DNA from 2 places in the Streptomyces sp. Ag109_G2-15 genome. Region 1 is predicted to be linked to the other one. Evidence: riboswitches for the same ligand, from Rfam matches in the RefSeq annotation. Region 1 holds a riboswitch; the other holds the start of a gene.

The links. Region 1 has a riboswitch for cyclic di-AMP ahead of CRP49_RS02625 (M23 family metallopeptidase). Riboswitches for the same ligand answer to the same signal wherever they lie in the genome.
Region 2: another riboswitch for cyclic di-AMP. It lies ahead of CRP49_RS08520 (C40 family peptidase); the one in region 1 lies ahead of CRP49_RS02625 (M23 family metallopeptidase).

The regions. Positions count from the first base shown of each region.
Region 1 is NZ_OCNI01000001.1:639,035-646,771, reverse strand. It holds gene CRP49_RS02640 (DNA topoisomerase (ATP-hydrolyzing) subunit A) at 1-308, opposite strand, end outside; gene CRP49_RS02635 (pitrilysin family protein) at 571-1,965, shown strand; gene CRP49_RS02630 (pitrilysin family protein) at 1,962-3,350, shown strand; cyclic di-AMP (ydaO/yuaA leader) riboswitch at 3,583-3,745, shown strand; partial or broken gene CRP49_RS02625 (M23 family metallopeptidase) at 3,758-4,512, shown strand; gene CRP49_RS02620 (GntR family transcriptional regulator) at 4,710-5,405, shown strand; gene CRP49_RS02615 (HPr family phosphocarrier protein) at 5,588-5,869, opposite strand; gene CRP49_RS02605 (bifunctional GNAT family N-acetyltransferase/acetate--CoA ligase family protein) at 6,048-7,737, shown strand, end outside.
Region 2 is NZ_OCNI01000001.1:1,988,580-1,996,316, reverse strand. It holds gene CRP49_RS08535 (C40 family peptidase) at 1-553, opposite strand, end outside; gene CRP49_RS08530 (hypothetical protein) at 971-1,324, shown strand; gene CRP49_RS08525 (tellurite resistance/C4-dicarboxylate transporter family protein) at 1,328-2,296, opposite strand; gene CRP49_RS08520 (C40 family peptidase) at 2,424-3,575, opposite strand; cyclic di-AMP (ydaO/yuaA leader) riboswitch at 3,584-3,752, opposite strand; gene pcrA (DNA helicase PcrA) at 4,016-6,505, shown strand; gene CRP49_RS08510 (M23 family metallopeptidase) at 6,554-7,737, opposite strand, start outside.

The DNA.
Region 1 (7,737 bases):
ATGCGCACCAGGGCGTCGTAGATCGACGCGTCGCCGTGCGGGTGCAGCTTGCCCATGACCTCGCCGACGACCCGGGCGCACTTCACGTAGCCGCGGTCACGGCGCAGGCCCATCTCGTTCATCTGGTAGACGATCCGGCGGTGCACCGGCTTGAGGCCGTCACGGGCGTCCGGCAGGGCGCGCGAGTAGATGACCGAGTACGCGTACTCAAGGTAGGAGCCACGCATCTCGTCCACGACGTCGATGTCGAGGATCTTCTCCTCGTACGAATCGTCGGGCGGCGGGGTCTTCGTGCTGCGGCGGGCCATCGCTGCCGGCTCCTTGCTACTGAAGCGTTTGATGGATCTGACGCGGACCATTGTGGACCGAGGCACTGACAACCCGTGCCACGACCCGGTCCCAGCGGGATTCCCGCACCCGCGGAGCCGGGTCCGGCGCAGGCTACGCGATCCGCTCTGGGCGTACGTCCGGCGGGAACTTCGCCGAGGCCCCGCACGCTTTGCATACAGTGGCAGGACCGGCAGGAAAACAGCGGTTTCGACGACCGCCTCCGCTCGCGAAGGGACGTACATGCCCATGGGTCACACGACCACAGCCGAGGCAGGCTCCGGGGGCCTGGCAGCGACCGAGCACCACCTGGCCAACGGTCTGCGCGTGGTGCTCTCCGAGGACCACCTGACCCCGGTGGCGGCGGTGTGCCTCTGGTACGACGTCGGCTCCCGACACGAAGTCAAGGGACGTACCGGCCTGGCTCACCTCTTCGAGCACCTGATGTTCCAGGGGTCGGGGCAGGTCAAGGGCAACGGCCACTTCGAACTGGTGCAGGGCGCCGGCGGCTCGCTGAACGGCACCACCAGCTTCGAGCGCACCAACTACTTCGAGACCATGCCCGCCCACCAGCTGGAGCTCGCCCTCTGGCTGGAGGCCGACCGCATGGGCTCCCTGCTCGCCGCCCTGGACGACGAGTCCATGGAGAACCAGCGGGACGTCGTCAAGAACGAGCGCCGCCAGCGCTACGACAACGTGCCGTACGGCACCGCCTTCGAGAAGCTGACCGCCCTCGCCTACCCGGAGGGCCACCCGTACCACCACACGCCGATCGGCTCGATGGCGGACCTGGACGCGGCCACCCTGGAGGACGCGCGCCAGTTCTTCCGCACCTACTACGCGCCCAACAACGCGGTGCTCTCCGTGGTCGGCGACATCGACCCCGTGCAGACCCTCGCCTGGGTCGAGAAGTACTTCGGGTCGATCGCCTCCCACGACGGCAAGCCCGAGCCCCGCGACGGCTCCCTGCCCAAGATCATCGGCGAGCAGCTGCGCGAGGTCGTCGAGGAGGAGGTCCCGGCGCGCGCCCTGATGGCCGCCTACCGGCTCCCGCAGGACGGCTCCCGCGAGGCGGACGCGGCCGACCTCGCCCTGACCGTCCTCGGCGGCGGCGAGTCCTCCCGCCTGTACAACCGGCTCGTGCGCCGCGACCGTACGGCCGTGGCGGCCGGCTTCGGCCTGCTGCGCCTGGCCGGCGCACCCTCGCTCGGCTGGCTGGACGTGAAGGCCTCCGGTGACGTCGAGGTGCCGGTGATCGAGTCCGCGATCGACGAGGAGCTGGCCCGGTTCGCCGAGGAGGGCCCCACCGCCGAGGAGATGGAGCGCGCCCAGGCCCAGTTGGAGCGCGAATGGCTGGACCGGCTCGGCACGGTCGCCGGCCGCGCCGACGAACTGTGCCGGTTCGCGGTCCTGTTCGGCGACCCGCAGCTCGCCCTCACCGCCGTCCAGCGCGTCCTGGAGGTGACCCCCGAGGAGGTCCAGGAGGTCGCCAAGGCCCGCCTGCGCCCCGACAACCGCGCGGTCCTCGTCTACGAGCCGAAGCACCCGGAGACGGTCCAGGACGCCGACGTACCCGAGGACCCGGAGCAGGAAGCGACCGTAGAGGCCGGTAACGACAACGAGGAGACGGCCAAGTGACCGAGCTCGCCACGATGGACTTCCACCCCCAGCCGCAGCCGGGCGAGGCCAAGCCCTGGGCGTTCCCGGCCCCCGAGCGCGGCACGCTGGACAACGGCCTGACCGTGCTGCGCTGCCACCGCCCCGGCCAGCAGGTCGTCGCCGTCGAGGTACTGCTGGACGCGCCTCTGGACGCCGAGCCGGCCGGCCTGGACGGCGTCGGCACGATCATGGCGCGGGCCTTCTCCGAGGGCACCGACAAGCACTCCGCCGAGGAGTTCGCCGCCGAGCTGGAGCGGGCCGGCGCCACGCTCGACGCGCACGCCGACCACCCCGGCGTCCGCCTCAGCCTGGAGGTCCCGGCCTCCCGCCTGGCCAAGGGCCTCGGCCTGCTCGCCGACGCCCTGCGCGCGCCCGCCTTCGCCGAGAGCGAGGTCGAGCGGCTGGTCCGCAACCGCCTGGACGAGATCCCGCACGAGCTGGCCAACCCCGCCCGCCGTGCCGCCAAGGAACTCTCCAAGGAGCTGTTCCCGGCGACCTCGCGCATGTCGCGCCCGCGCCAGGGCACCGAGGAGACGGTCGAGAAGATCGACGCGGCGGGCGTACGCGCCTTCTACGACCGCCATGTGCGGCCCGCCACGGCCACCGCGGTGGTGGTCGGCGACCTCACCGGCACCGACCTGGATGCGCTGCTCGCCGACACCCTGGGTGCCTGGACGGGCACCGCGGGCGCGCCGCGTCCCGTGCCGCCGGTGACGGCCGACGACACCGGCCGGGTGGTCATCGTCGACCGGCCGGGTGCCGTTCAGACGCAGCTGCTCATCGGCCGGATCGGACCCGACCGGCACGACCGCGTGTGGCCCGCCCAGGTGCTCGGCACCTACTGCCTCGGCGGCACCCTCACCTCGCGCCTGGACCGCGTCCTGCGCGAGGAGAAGGGCTACACCTACGGCGTGCGCGCCTTCGGACAGGTCCTGCGCTCCGCGCCGGACGACACCGGCGCCGCGATGCTCGCCATCAGTGGCTCCGTGGACACCCCCAACACCGGCCCCGCGCTGCAGGACCTGTGGACGGTGCTGCGCACGCTCGCGGCGGAGGGGCTGACCGACGCCGAGCGGGACGTCGCCGTGCAGAACCTGGTCGGTGTGGCGCCGCTGAAGTACGAGACCGCGGCGGCCGTCGCGGGCACGCTGGCGGACCAGGTCGAGCAGCACCTGCCCGACGACTTCCAGGCGACGCTGTATCAGCAGCTCGCCGGCACCGGCACCGTGGAGGCCACCGCGGCGGTCATCAACGCCTTCCCGGTGGACCGCCTGGTGACCGTCCTCGTCGGTGACGCGGCCGAGATCAAGGCGCCGGTCGAGGCGCTCGGCATCGGCGAAGTCACCGTCGTGGCCGCCGAGTAGCGGTCCGGCGGCGCCACGCGCGCGTGGGGGCCCTGACGGCCGACGGGTCGTCAGGGCCCTTTGCTGTGCGCGACGCTGGAGCACCTTCCCCAGATGTCCGAATTGGGGCGGAGGTTGCCTGTCTGACCTGTGGGATGCGCTACAAAAGCCCGGATCCGTTTGGGGATCGAAAGTCGGGCCCTTTAGCGTCTTCCGGGCTGTTCGTCAGGCAGTGCGCCGCGCCCGCGGCACCGGACAGTCATCGCCGAGTCCCCGTACGGCGCGAGCCAGGGGAGCCGGGGACCCACGCAGTCCCTGGGGTGAATCGGACGCCCGCGCGCGAGCGAGGGGGTCCGTAGGAGACCTTCCTGCTCCGAACCCGTCAGCTAACCCGGTAGGCGAGAGGGAAGGAAAGGACCAGCCACTTCATGGCGTTCATGTGCGCCACCGGGAAGCACCGCAAGCCCGGTCGGGTCAAGCGCACCACCGCTCAGGCGGCCGGTGTCGCGGCCCTCACCACCACCGGCGTCATCGGCACCCTGGCGGCCACCCCGGCGCTCGCCGCGGACAACTCCGTCGAGGACACCGGTCTCACCCCGGTCATCACCGTGAGCGACAAGGTCGCCGAGCAGATCGACGCGCAGGCCGAGGCCCAGCAGGAGGCCGCGCGGCAGAAGGCGGCCGAGGAGGCCGCGGCCAAGGCGGCGGCCGAGGAGGCGAAGAAGGAGCGCGAGGCCCAGGCCCGCGCCGCGCGTGAGGCCGAGCGCAAGCGCCTGAACGCCTTCGTCGCCCCGATCGCGCACTCGTACGTCTCCACCGGCTACCGGGCCAGCAGCTCCCTGTGGTCCTCCGGCTCCCACACCGGCATCGACTTCCACGCGGCCAGCGGGACGTCCGTCCACGCGGTCGGCTCCGGCACGGTCGTCTCCACCGGCTGGGGCGGCGCGTACGGCAACCAGATCGTGATCCGGATGGCCGACGGCATGTACACCCAGTACGGCCACCTGTCGTCGATCGGCGTCACCGTGGGCCAGAAGGTCCTCCCGGCCAGCAGATCGCCCTGTCCGGCGCGACGGGCAACGTCACCGGACCGCACCTGCACTTCGAGGCCCGTACGACCCCCGAGTACGGCTCGGACGTCGACCCGATCGCCTACCTCCGCCAGCACGGCGTGAACGTCTGACGCTCCGGCGCACGACATCCCGAAGCCCCGGCTCACGAGCCGGGGCTTTCGTCGTTTTTCGCAGCGCCTGCCGCATCTGCTGTCCAAAAAATATCCCTGGATTCCGGCCTGCCGTCGGAAATTCCGGCTCATTGCAATAGAGTCACGGAACACACGTCCACGTCGACGTTTCACGGGGATTAAGGCGGAGGTCGGTCATGCGTATTCCGGCGCACTCGGTGTGCACGGCGATCCGGGACGACATCGTCGCGGGTGTCTACGAGCGCGGCAGCCGCCTCACCGAGGAAGTACTGGCCCGTCGCTACGGCGTCTCGCGCGTCCCCGTCCGTGAGGCCCTGCGCACCCTGGAGGCGGAGGGCTTCGTGGTGACCCGGCGGCACGCGGGCGCGTGCGTGGCCGAGCCGACCGAGCAGGAGGCCGCCGACCTGCTGGAGATGCGCACGCTGCTGGAGCCGCTCGGCGCCTCCCGGGCCGCCCAGCGGCGCACCGAGGCCCATCTGAAGGTGCTGCGCGGTCTGGTCCGGCTGGGCCAGGAGCGGGCCAGGCGGGGCAACAGCGAGGATCTGCGCTCGCTGGGCGGCTGGTTCCACGAGACACTGGCGCAGGCCGCCGGCAGCGCCTCGCTGACGTCGATGCTGACCCAGCTGCGGCACAAGATCGCCTGGATGTACACGGTGGAGGCACCGCCGAGCCCGGTGGACTCCTGGGCGGAGCACGGCGCGATCGTGGACGCGGTGGCCCGCGGCGACAGTGAGCGCGCGCGGGCGATCACGGCGCTGCACACCGAGCGCTCGACGGGCGCGCACCGGTTGCGGTTCACCTCGGGTGGGGACCGCTCCGAGCGTGTGAGGAACTCGCAACATGCCGTAAACATGTCGAGCCTGCGGCATTAACACGGGCGCCGTATACAAAGAGGGGATATTCAGCGGACCGGTATTTCCGCTGCCCTTTTTCCGGCGCGCCGCGAATTCACGGTCGCGTGCCTTTCGTGTGCCCGTGGTGAATTCCTCGAACCGGGTGCGAAAACGCGGAAGCCGCGCCACCCGGAAAGGGCGACGCGGCTTCCTGGCGCACCTCAGACGGTCTCGGGAAGCTCTTCCAGACCCTCGGAGACCAGCTTGGCCAGACGGTCCAGGGCGACTTCGGCGCCCTCGGCGTCGGAGGCGAGGACGATCTCCTCGCCGCCCTGGGCGCCCAGACCCAGGACAGCCAGCATGGAGGCCGCGTTGACGGGGTTGCCGTCAGCCTTGGCGATCGTCACCGGGACACCTGCGGCCGTGGCGGCCCGGACGAAGATGGAAGCGGGGCGGGCGTGGAGGCCCTCGGCCCAGCCGACGTTGACGCGGCGCTCAGCCATGTGTTGCTGCCCTTCAGTGTTCAGGGTTGTCTAGACCAGTTTCCCATATCGTGAAGCGAGTCCGGAGCGGGGTGTTCGTCCTGCTCCGGTGTGACATCGGACCGCGGCCTCGGTCCGACTTCCGTCCTCCACAGACTGCCTCGCGCCGTTGTCGGACGCGAGCCGTACTCTGGGGCCCATGCAGAGCCCGGCGGACCGGCAGGACCGGCACGAGTACCCCGCCCACTGGGAGGCGGACGTGGTGCTGCGCGACGGGGGTACCGCGCGCATCCGGCCCATCACCGTTGATGACGCCGACCGCCTGGTCAGCTTCTACGAGCAGGTCTCGGACGAGTCGAAGTACTACCGCTTCTTCGCGCCGTACCCGCGACTCTCCGCCAAGGACGTCCACCGCTTCACGCACCACGACTTTGTGGACCGGGTGGGACTCGCGGCCACCATCGGCGGCGAGTTCATCGCCACCGTACGCTATGACCGCATCGGTGCCGACGGTCTGCCCGCGTCCGCGCCCGCCGACGAGGCCGAGGTCGCCTTCCTGGTGCAGGACGCCCACCAGGGCCGCGGGGTCGCCTCGGCCCTCCTGGAGCACATCGCGGCCGTCGCTCGCGAGCGCGGCATCCGCCGCTTCGCCGCCGAGGTGCTGCCCGCCAACAGCAAGATGATCAAGGTGTTCACGGACGCCGGGTACACCCAGAAGCGCAGCTTCGAGGACGGCGTCGTACGCCTGGAGTTCGACCTCGAACCCACCGACCGCTCCCTCGCCGTGCAGCGCGCGCGGGAGCAGCGCGCCGAGGCACACTCGGTACGGCGGCTGCTGGCACCCGGCTCCGTCGCGGTCGTCGGCGTCGGCCGCGCGCCCGGCGGGGTGGGCCGCAGCGTCCTCGGCAACATCCGGGACGCCGGCCATCCCGGCCGCCTGTACGCCGTGAACAAGGCCTTCCCCGAGGACCTCAAGGAGGTCGACGGGGTGCCCGCGTACCGCTCGGTGCGGGACATCGAGGGGCCGGTGGACCTCGCCGTCGTCGCCGTACCGGCCGAGCACGTGCCCGCCGTGGTCTCCGAGTGCGGCGAGCACGGGGTGCAGGGACTGGTCGTGCTGTCCGCCGGGTACGCCGAGAGCGGGCCCGAGGGGCGCGAGCGGCAGCGGGCCCTGGTCCAGCTCGCGCGCGCGTACGGCATGCGGATCATCGGCCCGAACGCCTTCGGCGTCATCAACACCGCGCCCGACGTCCTGCTGAACGCCTCGCTCGCCCCCGAGATGCCCCGCCCGGGCCGCATCGGCCTGTTCACGCAGTCCGGGGCCATCGGCATCGCGCTGCTGTCCCGGCTGCACCGGCGCGGCGGAGGCGTCACCGGGGTCACCGGGGTGTCCACCTTCGTCTCCGCCGGGAACCGGGCCGACGTCTCCGGCAACGACGTCCTCCAGTACTGGTACGACGACCCGGAGACCGACGTCGCCCTGATGTACCTGGAGTCCCTCGGCAACCCGCGCAAGTTCACCCGCCTCGCCCGGCGCACGGCGGCGGCGAAGCCGCTGGTCGTGGTGCAGGGGGTCGGCTCCGTGCCGCAGGGGCACGCGGTACGGGCGACACGGCTGCCGCACGCGACCGTCTCCGCGCTGCTGCGGCAGGCCGGGGTGATCCGGGTCGACACGATCACCGAACTGGTCGACGCGGGGCTGCTGCTGGCCCGGCAGCCGCTGCCCGCGGGGCCGCGCGTGGCGATCCTCGGGAACTCCGAGTCGCTGGGGGTGCTAACGTACGACCGGTGTCTCGCGGAGGGGCTGCGGCCGTCGCCTCCGCTGGACCTGACGACCGGGGCGACTGCGGAGGACTTCCATCGGGCGTTGTCGCGGGCGCTGGCGGACG
Region 2 (7,737 bases), 1.3 Mb from region 1:
TCTTCTTCTGCCGCTTCAGCTCCGCCTGCCGAGACCGCAGCGACTTCAGCTCGATGCGGGCGGCGCCGCGCAACTGCTCGATCTCCCGCAGCTGTTGACGTACCCGAGTCACCGCCCCGGCCTGCCGCTCGCCGGCCCGCTCGGCGAACGTGGCCCCGTCCAGGTACTTGTCGGGGTCGCTGGACAGGGCGAGCTGCCAGGCGGGGTCGATGCCGCCCTCGCGGTACTGCGCCGCCGCGTACGAACCCAGCGCCTCCCGGGCCGAGTTCAGCTTGTCCTGCTTGCGGGCGGTCTCGTCCCGCAGCGAGTTCAGCCGCCGCTGGGTCGTATCCGCCTGCTCCTTCGCGCCGTTGTACTTCTCGGTGGCGGCCTCGGCCTCCTGGTACAGCTTGTCCACCTTGGCCTTCACCTGGGTCGGTGTCAGCTGCGGCTCGGCGTTGCCGGTCCCGTCGAAGGCCGTCGCGGTGGCCGCGCCCGCCAGAGCGAGGGTGGCGGCCGTGCGGGCCGTGTTTCCGCCGAGCGAGCGCTGTCGGGGCTTTCGGTGCGCTGCCACCTGGACCGTCACGTCCTTCCGTAGGACTCCTGCGACCGAGCGAGCGGTGTGCCCGGCGGCGGCCCGCACAGGGGAAGCGGGCCGTCGCCGGACCTTTCTCGGCGGTGGTGGCCGACTGCCGCCCCTGGCCCGGGCGGCGGTGGGGAGCCGGTCACCTGGGGGAGGACGCTAAACCCGAGTGTGACGGCTTGGTAACGCGGAGTACGGAACTGGCTTCGAGCGATCGCCGCGTGACCGTATGTGACCGCATTGCCGGGCTGGAGACGTCGTCTTCACGCAGCGTGGTGACCGATGCGCGGAATGCGGGGCACACAGGAGTCATGGGGTGCTATAGGGCGCATATATGCAAGATCCACGGATGCTCCGGGTGGGCCCGGTGACAGAGGGCTGTGGAGCCCCTGATTAGGCTCCGGGCTCATGGACGTACTCATCCATCTCTTCGTCGGCCTGCACATCATCGGCATCGCCGCGCTGCTCGGCGGTTTCCTCACCCAGATGAAGGCGATGGGCCAGGGCACGGCCCGCTTCGTCCCCGGGATGCTGCACGGCGCGTTCACCATGCTGGTCACCGGTGTGGCCCTGGTCGGTCTCAACCAGGCCGACGGCCACCACGTGAACACCTTCAAGATCGGCGTGAAGCTGGCCCTGCTGATCGTGATCCTCGGGCTGGTGTACGTGAAGCGCGACGAGGAGAAGGTGGACAAGAGCCTGTTCGGGCTGGTCGGCGCGCTGACCGTCGCGAACATCTTCATCGCCGTGCTGTGGACGTGACGCTCAGCGCCGTCCGGTGATCCCGGCGCGGGCCGTGAGGGCCGCGCCGGCCGCGACCGCGAGCCACGCCGCCACCGTCACCCACACCAGCGCCCGTCCCGGCCCCTTCAGCCACCCGATGCCCACGGCGGCCGCGACCGACAGCGTGGCCGCCCCGGTCATCCCCATGGGGAACACTGTCGCCCACCGCCGCATGTCGTAGCGCAGCCGGGGCCGGGCCACCTCGGCGGCCAGGAGGACCACGTACCAGGCCAGATCCAGGACGAGCAGCGCCACCGTCACGTTCCGCAGCACGCCCCGGTCGTCGTCGTTCCACAGGTACAGCCGCGCACTGTCGGCGGAGAGCAGCTCCGACCCGGCCAGCGCCGAGATGGCGAGCGCCCCGCCCGCGATCCACTGGTCCCCGGCCCCCTCGAGGACCTGCCGTGGATCGAAGTGCCGCAGGGCGAGGCCGTAGAACACCAGGCCCAGCCAGAACAGCACCAGAGCGGCGTGCGCGAGCCATGCCGCCGTCTGGACCGCGGCCAGTGTGGCCGCCAGCACTGCCGGCGCCTGTGTGGCCACACAACACAGGAACACCGCTCCCGGCAGGCGCCGCTTCCAGTGCCGCATGACGAGGTACAGCAGCGGCGGCCAGAGCACCACAGCCAGTGCCAGCGCTGCCTCGGCCAGGGTCTGCCGGCCGAGCGCCGAGAACCGGGTGCCGAGCACGGCCGTGGCGGCGACCGCGGTGAGCGCGCCCGGGCTCCGCGCCTCGGCCATCCAGCGCTCCCGCTGTGCCACAAGCCGTACGACGAAGTCGGCGGCCAGCGCCAGCCAGGCGACGCAGGCCAGCCACAGGAAGACCCGGGACACCGTCTCGTCGCCCGTCAGATGCAGGCCCACCGACACGACGCCGGTCGCCATGACGGCGGCCCCCGCCGCCGGCGGATGCCCCGCCCACCACGCACGCAGAGCTGAGATGCCGGGCACGCGCCCGATGCTAGGCAGCCGCGCGGGCGCGGCACGGTGGGCACGCGCGCGCGTGGGGCTCGAAAACCTCGAAAAGGGGACGAACGGGCTGCGGAAAGGGGGCGGTCAGGCCGGAAGAACGGGACGCTCAGGCGGGTCGGACCACGCTGTGGATGATCGATTCGCCGGCGTAGTAGATCGACTCCTCGCGGACGTACGCGCCGGGCTTGGGGGCGTGGATCATCATGCCGTTGCCTATGTAGATGCCGACGTGGCTGATGTCGTCGTAGAAGAAGATCAGGTCGCCGGGCTTCGCGTCGGCGAGGGAGACCGTGGTTCCCACGTCGACCTGGTCGTAGGTGGTGCGCGGGAGCGTGACGCCGGCGGCCTTCCAGGCGGCCTGGGTGAGGCCGGAGCAGTCGTACGATCCGGGTCCGGTGGCGCCCCACACGTACGGCTTTCCGATCTGGGCGCGCGCGAAGGAGATCGCCTTCTCGGCCTTGGTGGCGTACGTCCCGGAGGACGTCGACGAGCCGCCGGACGCGGACGAGCCGCCCGACGACGAACCGCTGTCCTGCTGGGCCTGCGCCTCTGCCGCCTGCTGCTTCGCCAGCTCCGCGGCCTTCCGCGCGGCCTCCTCCTGCTTCTGCCGCTCGATCGCCGCAAGCCGGGCCTTCTCCTCGGCCGTCAGCTGGGACAGCAGTGTGCGCGCGGAGGCGAGCTTCTTCTGGACGGTGGCCTTGGCGGTCTGCAGTTCGTTCTGCGACTCGGACAGCGTCTGGAGGCTCTTGGCGGCCTCCTGCCGCTTCTTCATGGTCGCGGCCTGCTCGGTGACGTAGTCGTCGACGGCGCTCTTCTGCCGCGAGGTCAGCCGGTTCATCAGCTGGCTCTCGTCGAAGTAGTCCTGGGGACTGTCCGCGAGCAGGAAGGTGGCGGTGTCGGGTGTGCCGGCCCCGGTGCGGTACTGGGCGGCGGCGAACGAGCCCAGCTCCTCGCGGGCCTTGTTCAGCCGCGCGGTCCGCCGGGCGACCTCCTCGCGCAGGGAGTCGATGTGGTTGCGCTGCTTGCCGGTCTGCTCCTTGGCGGCGTTGTACTTCTCGGTCGCCGACTCCGCCTGGCGGTAGAGGTCGTCGACCTTCTTCTCGACCTCCTCCAGGCTCGGCTTCCCATCGGCCGGGGGAGCGGCGTCGGCCGTCTGGGACAGCACGGCCACGGAGGTGAGGGCGGCGGTGGCGAGGACGGGGGTGCGGAGACCTGCTCCACGTGTGCCCGCGGGGCGCGGCTTGCGGTGCGACGCCAAGGGAGGCGACTCCTTCCATGTGCCGCCTACCGGGTTAGCTGTCGGGTTCGGGCGGTCGGAAGGTTTGCCCTACGGCTCTCGTCCCGGGCGGGACGTGTGCCGATTCACCCCAAGGTTCGGTGGGTCCCCGGCTCCGGGCGCCGTGCAGGGGCGCGCCGGACTCGGCGGAGGCCGCGCGGCTCGGCGACGTTCGCCGGAAGGGGGCGTGCGGCCCGACCGGCAACCTAGCCAACTGGTGTGACTCGTGTGAAGGTTGGTGCACTATATGTCCGATACATTTTCGTGACCTGGGGGTGGGACCGCTCCCGTGTCACGGGGTGATTCCGCTGCGTGAGGGGCTGTTGGCGTCCGGGCCGCGCACGTCCGCCCCTCCCGGAAACCGGCCATGGTTTCCGGGACGGCGACCGGTTGTCGGTGCGGCACCCTAGACTCGGAGAGCGATGAGCAGCCTCTTTGACGACAGCTTCCTGGCGGACCTCCAGACCCCTCGCGGGCACGAGGAGGAGCCCCCGCCGCCGCCCGAGGACGATCACGCTCCGGAGCCGCTTCCGGACGATCTGTTCGGCGGGAAGTTCGACGCGCCGCCGGACCGGGACGCGTACTACCGCGACGGCGCCCCGCGCCCGGCGCTCGACGCGGCCGCGCTCCTGGAGGGGCTGAACGACAACCAGCGCGCCGCGGTCGCCCACGCCGGCTCCCCACTGCTCATCGTCGCCGGCGCCGGCTCCGGCAAGACCCGCGTGCTCACCCACCGCATCGCCCACCTGCTCGCCGAGCGGCATGTGCACCCGGGCCAGATCCTCGCGATCACCTTCACCAACAAGGCCGCGGGCGAGATGAAGGAGCGCGTCGAGCAGCTCGTCGGCCCGCGCGCGAACGCGATGTGGGTCATGACCTTCCACAGCGCGTGCGTACGGATCCTGCGCCGCGAGTCGAAGAGGCTCGGCTTCACATCGAGCTTCTCCATCTACGACGCCGCCGACAGCAAGCGCCTGATGGCCCTGGTCTGCCGCGACCTGGACCTCGACCCCAAGCGCTTCCCGCCCAAGTCCTTCAGCGCCAAGATCAGCAACCTCAAGAACGAGCTGATCGACGAGGAGGACTTCGCCGCCCAGGCCACCGACGGCTTCGAGAAGACCCTCGCCCAGGCCTACGCGCTCTACCAGTCGCGGCTGCGCGAGGCCAACGCGCTCGACTTCGACGACCTGATCATGACGACGGTCAACCTGCTGCGCGCCTTCCCGGACGTCGCCGAGCACTACCGCCGCCGCTTCCGGCACGTCCTGGTCGACGAGTACCAGGACACCAACCACGCCCAGTACGCCCTGGTGCGCGAGCTGGTCGGCACCGGCGCACGCGCCGACGAATCCGACGTACCGCCCGGCGAGGCCGACCTCCCGCCCGCCGAACTGTGCGTCGTGGGTGACGCGGACCAGTCGATCTACGCCTTCCGCGGCGCGACCATCCGCAACATCCTCCAGTTCGAGGAGGACTACCCGAACGCGACGACGATCCTGCTGGAGCAGAACTACCGCTCCACGCAGACGATCCTGTCCGCCGCCAACGCGGTCATCGAGCGCAACGAGTCCCGCCGCCCGAAGAACCTGTGGACCAACGCCGGTCAGGGCGCCCGGATCACCGGCTACGTCGCCGACACCGAGCACGACGAGGCCCAGTTCGTCGCCGACGAGATAGACCGCCTCACCGACGCGGGCGAGGCGAAGGCCGGGGACGTCGCCGTCTTCTACCGCACCAACGCGCAGTCCCGTGTCTTCGAAGAGGTCTTCATCCGCGTCGGCCTGCCCTACAAGGTCGTCGGCGGCGTCCGCTTCTACGAGCGCAAGGAGGTCAGGGACGTCCTGGCCTACCTGCGTGTCCTCGCCAACCCCGAGGACTCGGTGCCGCTGCGCCGCATCCTCAACGTCCCCAAGCGGGGCATCGGCGAGCGCGCCGAGGCGATGATCGACGCGCTCTCCCAGCGCGAGAAGATCAGCTTCCCGCAGGCGCTGAAGCGCGTGGACGAGGCATACGGCATGGCCGCGCGGTCGACGAACGCCGTCAAGCGGTTCAACGTGCTGATGGAGGACCTCCGCACGATCGTCGAGTCCGGCGCCGGACCGGCCACGGTCCTGGAGGCCATACTCGAACGCACCGGGTACCTGGCCGAGTTGCAGGCCTCGACCGACCCGCAGGACGAGACCCGCATCGAGAACCTCCAGGAACTCGCGGCCGTGGCCCTGGAGTTCGAGCAGGAACGCGCCGAAGGCGAGGCCGGCACACTCGCCGACTTCCTGGAGCAGGTCGCGCTGGTCGCCGACTCCGACCAGATCCCCGACGAGGACGAGGCAGGCTCCGGCGTCATCACTCTGATGACCCTGCACACCGCCAAGGGCCTGGAGTTCCCGGTCGTGTTCCTGACCGGAATGGAGGACGGCGTCTTCCCGCACATGCGCGCCCTCGGCCAGGCCAAGGAGCTGGAGGAGGAGCGGCGCCTGGCGTACGTCGGCATCACACGCGCGCGGGAGCGGCTCTACCTCACGCGGTCGTCGCTGCGCAGCGCCTGGGGCCAGCCGTCGTACAACCCGCCCTCCCGCTTCCTGGAGGAGATCCCGGCCGCCCATGTGGAGTGGAAGCGGAAGGGGGCTGCCGCGCCGGTGTCCTCCGGGCCGGCCTCCGGGATCGCGGCCTCGCTCTCCTCGTCCCGCTCCCGCTCGTCGGCGGCGGGTGCGTCCGGGTTCGCCACCCGGCGGGCCTCCGAGAAGCCGGTGGCATCCCTGGCCGTCGGCGACCGGGTCACCCACGACCAGTTCGGGCTCGGCACGGTCGTCGCGGTGTCGGGCGTGGAGGACAAGGCCCAGGCGACGATCGACTTCGGGGACGGGAAGCCGAAGCGGCTGCTGCTGCGGTACGCGCCGGTGGAGAAGCTGTAGCCGGACGAACGAAGCCCCGCCGATCCGGCGGGGCTCATTTCGTGGGGCTCAGGTCGGGTCCAGTCCGTGGCTGCGCAACCACGGCAGCGGGTCTATGGCCGCGCCGCCCGCCGGCCGTACCTCGAAGTGCAGGTGCGGGCCGGTGGAGTTGCCCGAGTTGCCGGAGTAGGCGATCGGCTGGCCGGCCTTGACGGCCGTACCGGAGGCGACGCGGTAGCTGGAGAGGTGGCAGTACCAGGTCTCCGTGCCGTCCTTCGCCGTCACGATCATCATGTTGCCGTAGGCGCTGTTCCACTTGGTGGAGACGACGCCGTCGGTGGCGGCCATCACCGTGGTGCCGTAGGAGACCGGGAAGTCGATGCCCGTGTGCACGGACATCCAGTTCACACCGGCCTGGCCGAAGTAGGCGCTGAGCCCCCGCTGCATGACCGGCAGCGCGAACTTGGGACGCAGCCGCTCCTTGAGCGCTGCCTCCGCGGCGGCCTTCTTCTGCTGCAACTCCTGCTGCGCCTTGAGGTCGATGCGCTCCTGCGTCCGGCTGGCCCGGTCGGCGAAGTCGTCGGCGCCGGCGGAGAGGGTCCGCAGCTGGGAGTCCAGCTTGCTGTTGGCGACGGACGGCTTCACCGCGTGCGCGTCCGAGGCGGAGGCGGTGGTGTCCTTGCCGCCGTCGCTCAGGCCGCCGACGGAGGCGGCGGCGATCCCCGCGACCCCCATCACACAGGCCGAGGGCACGGCGACGGTCAGCAGCGCGGAGCGCTTGGGGGGCGTACGGCGCCGGGAACGCGCCGCACTGCGGGAGCCCGCGCGGGGCGCCGGGACCGGGGCGGCCTCTTCCTGGTCGTCGAGCAGGGACGGTACGGCGGGCAGCTCGCCCGTGGCGCCCAACTCGCCGTTCACGTCGGGTGTTTCGGTGAAATCGCCGATTTCACCGTGCTCGCCCGGTTCGCCGTAGGGGGTGTCCTCGTACGACAGCTGCTCGAAGGCGCCGGTCGCCTGCACGTCGCCGACCTGCTCGAACGTGGCCGTGGCCTGCTGGTCGAACGGTTCGGCAAGCTGCTCGTGCGGCACGGCCGCGCCGTCGGAGTTCCACTGTGTGGCGTCGTACGCGCCCGTGTCGAACGCCTGGGTGCCCCACTCCCACTGCTGGGTGGGGTCGGCGCCGGCGGACTGGTCGGGCTGGAGCCAGGCGCTCGCGTCCCACTGGCCGCTGATGTCGTTCCCGGTGGGCTGCG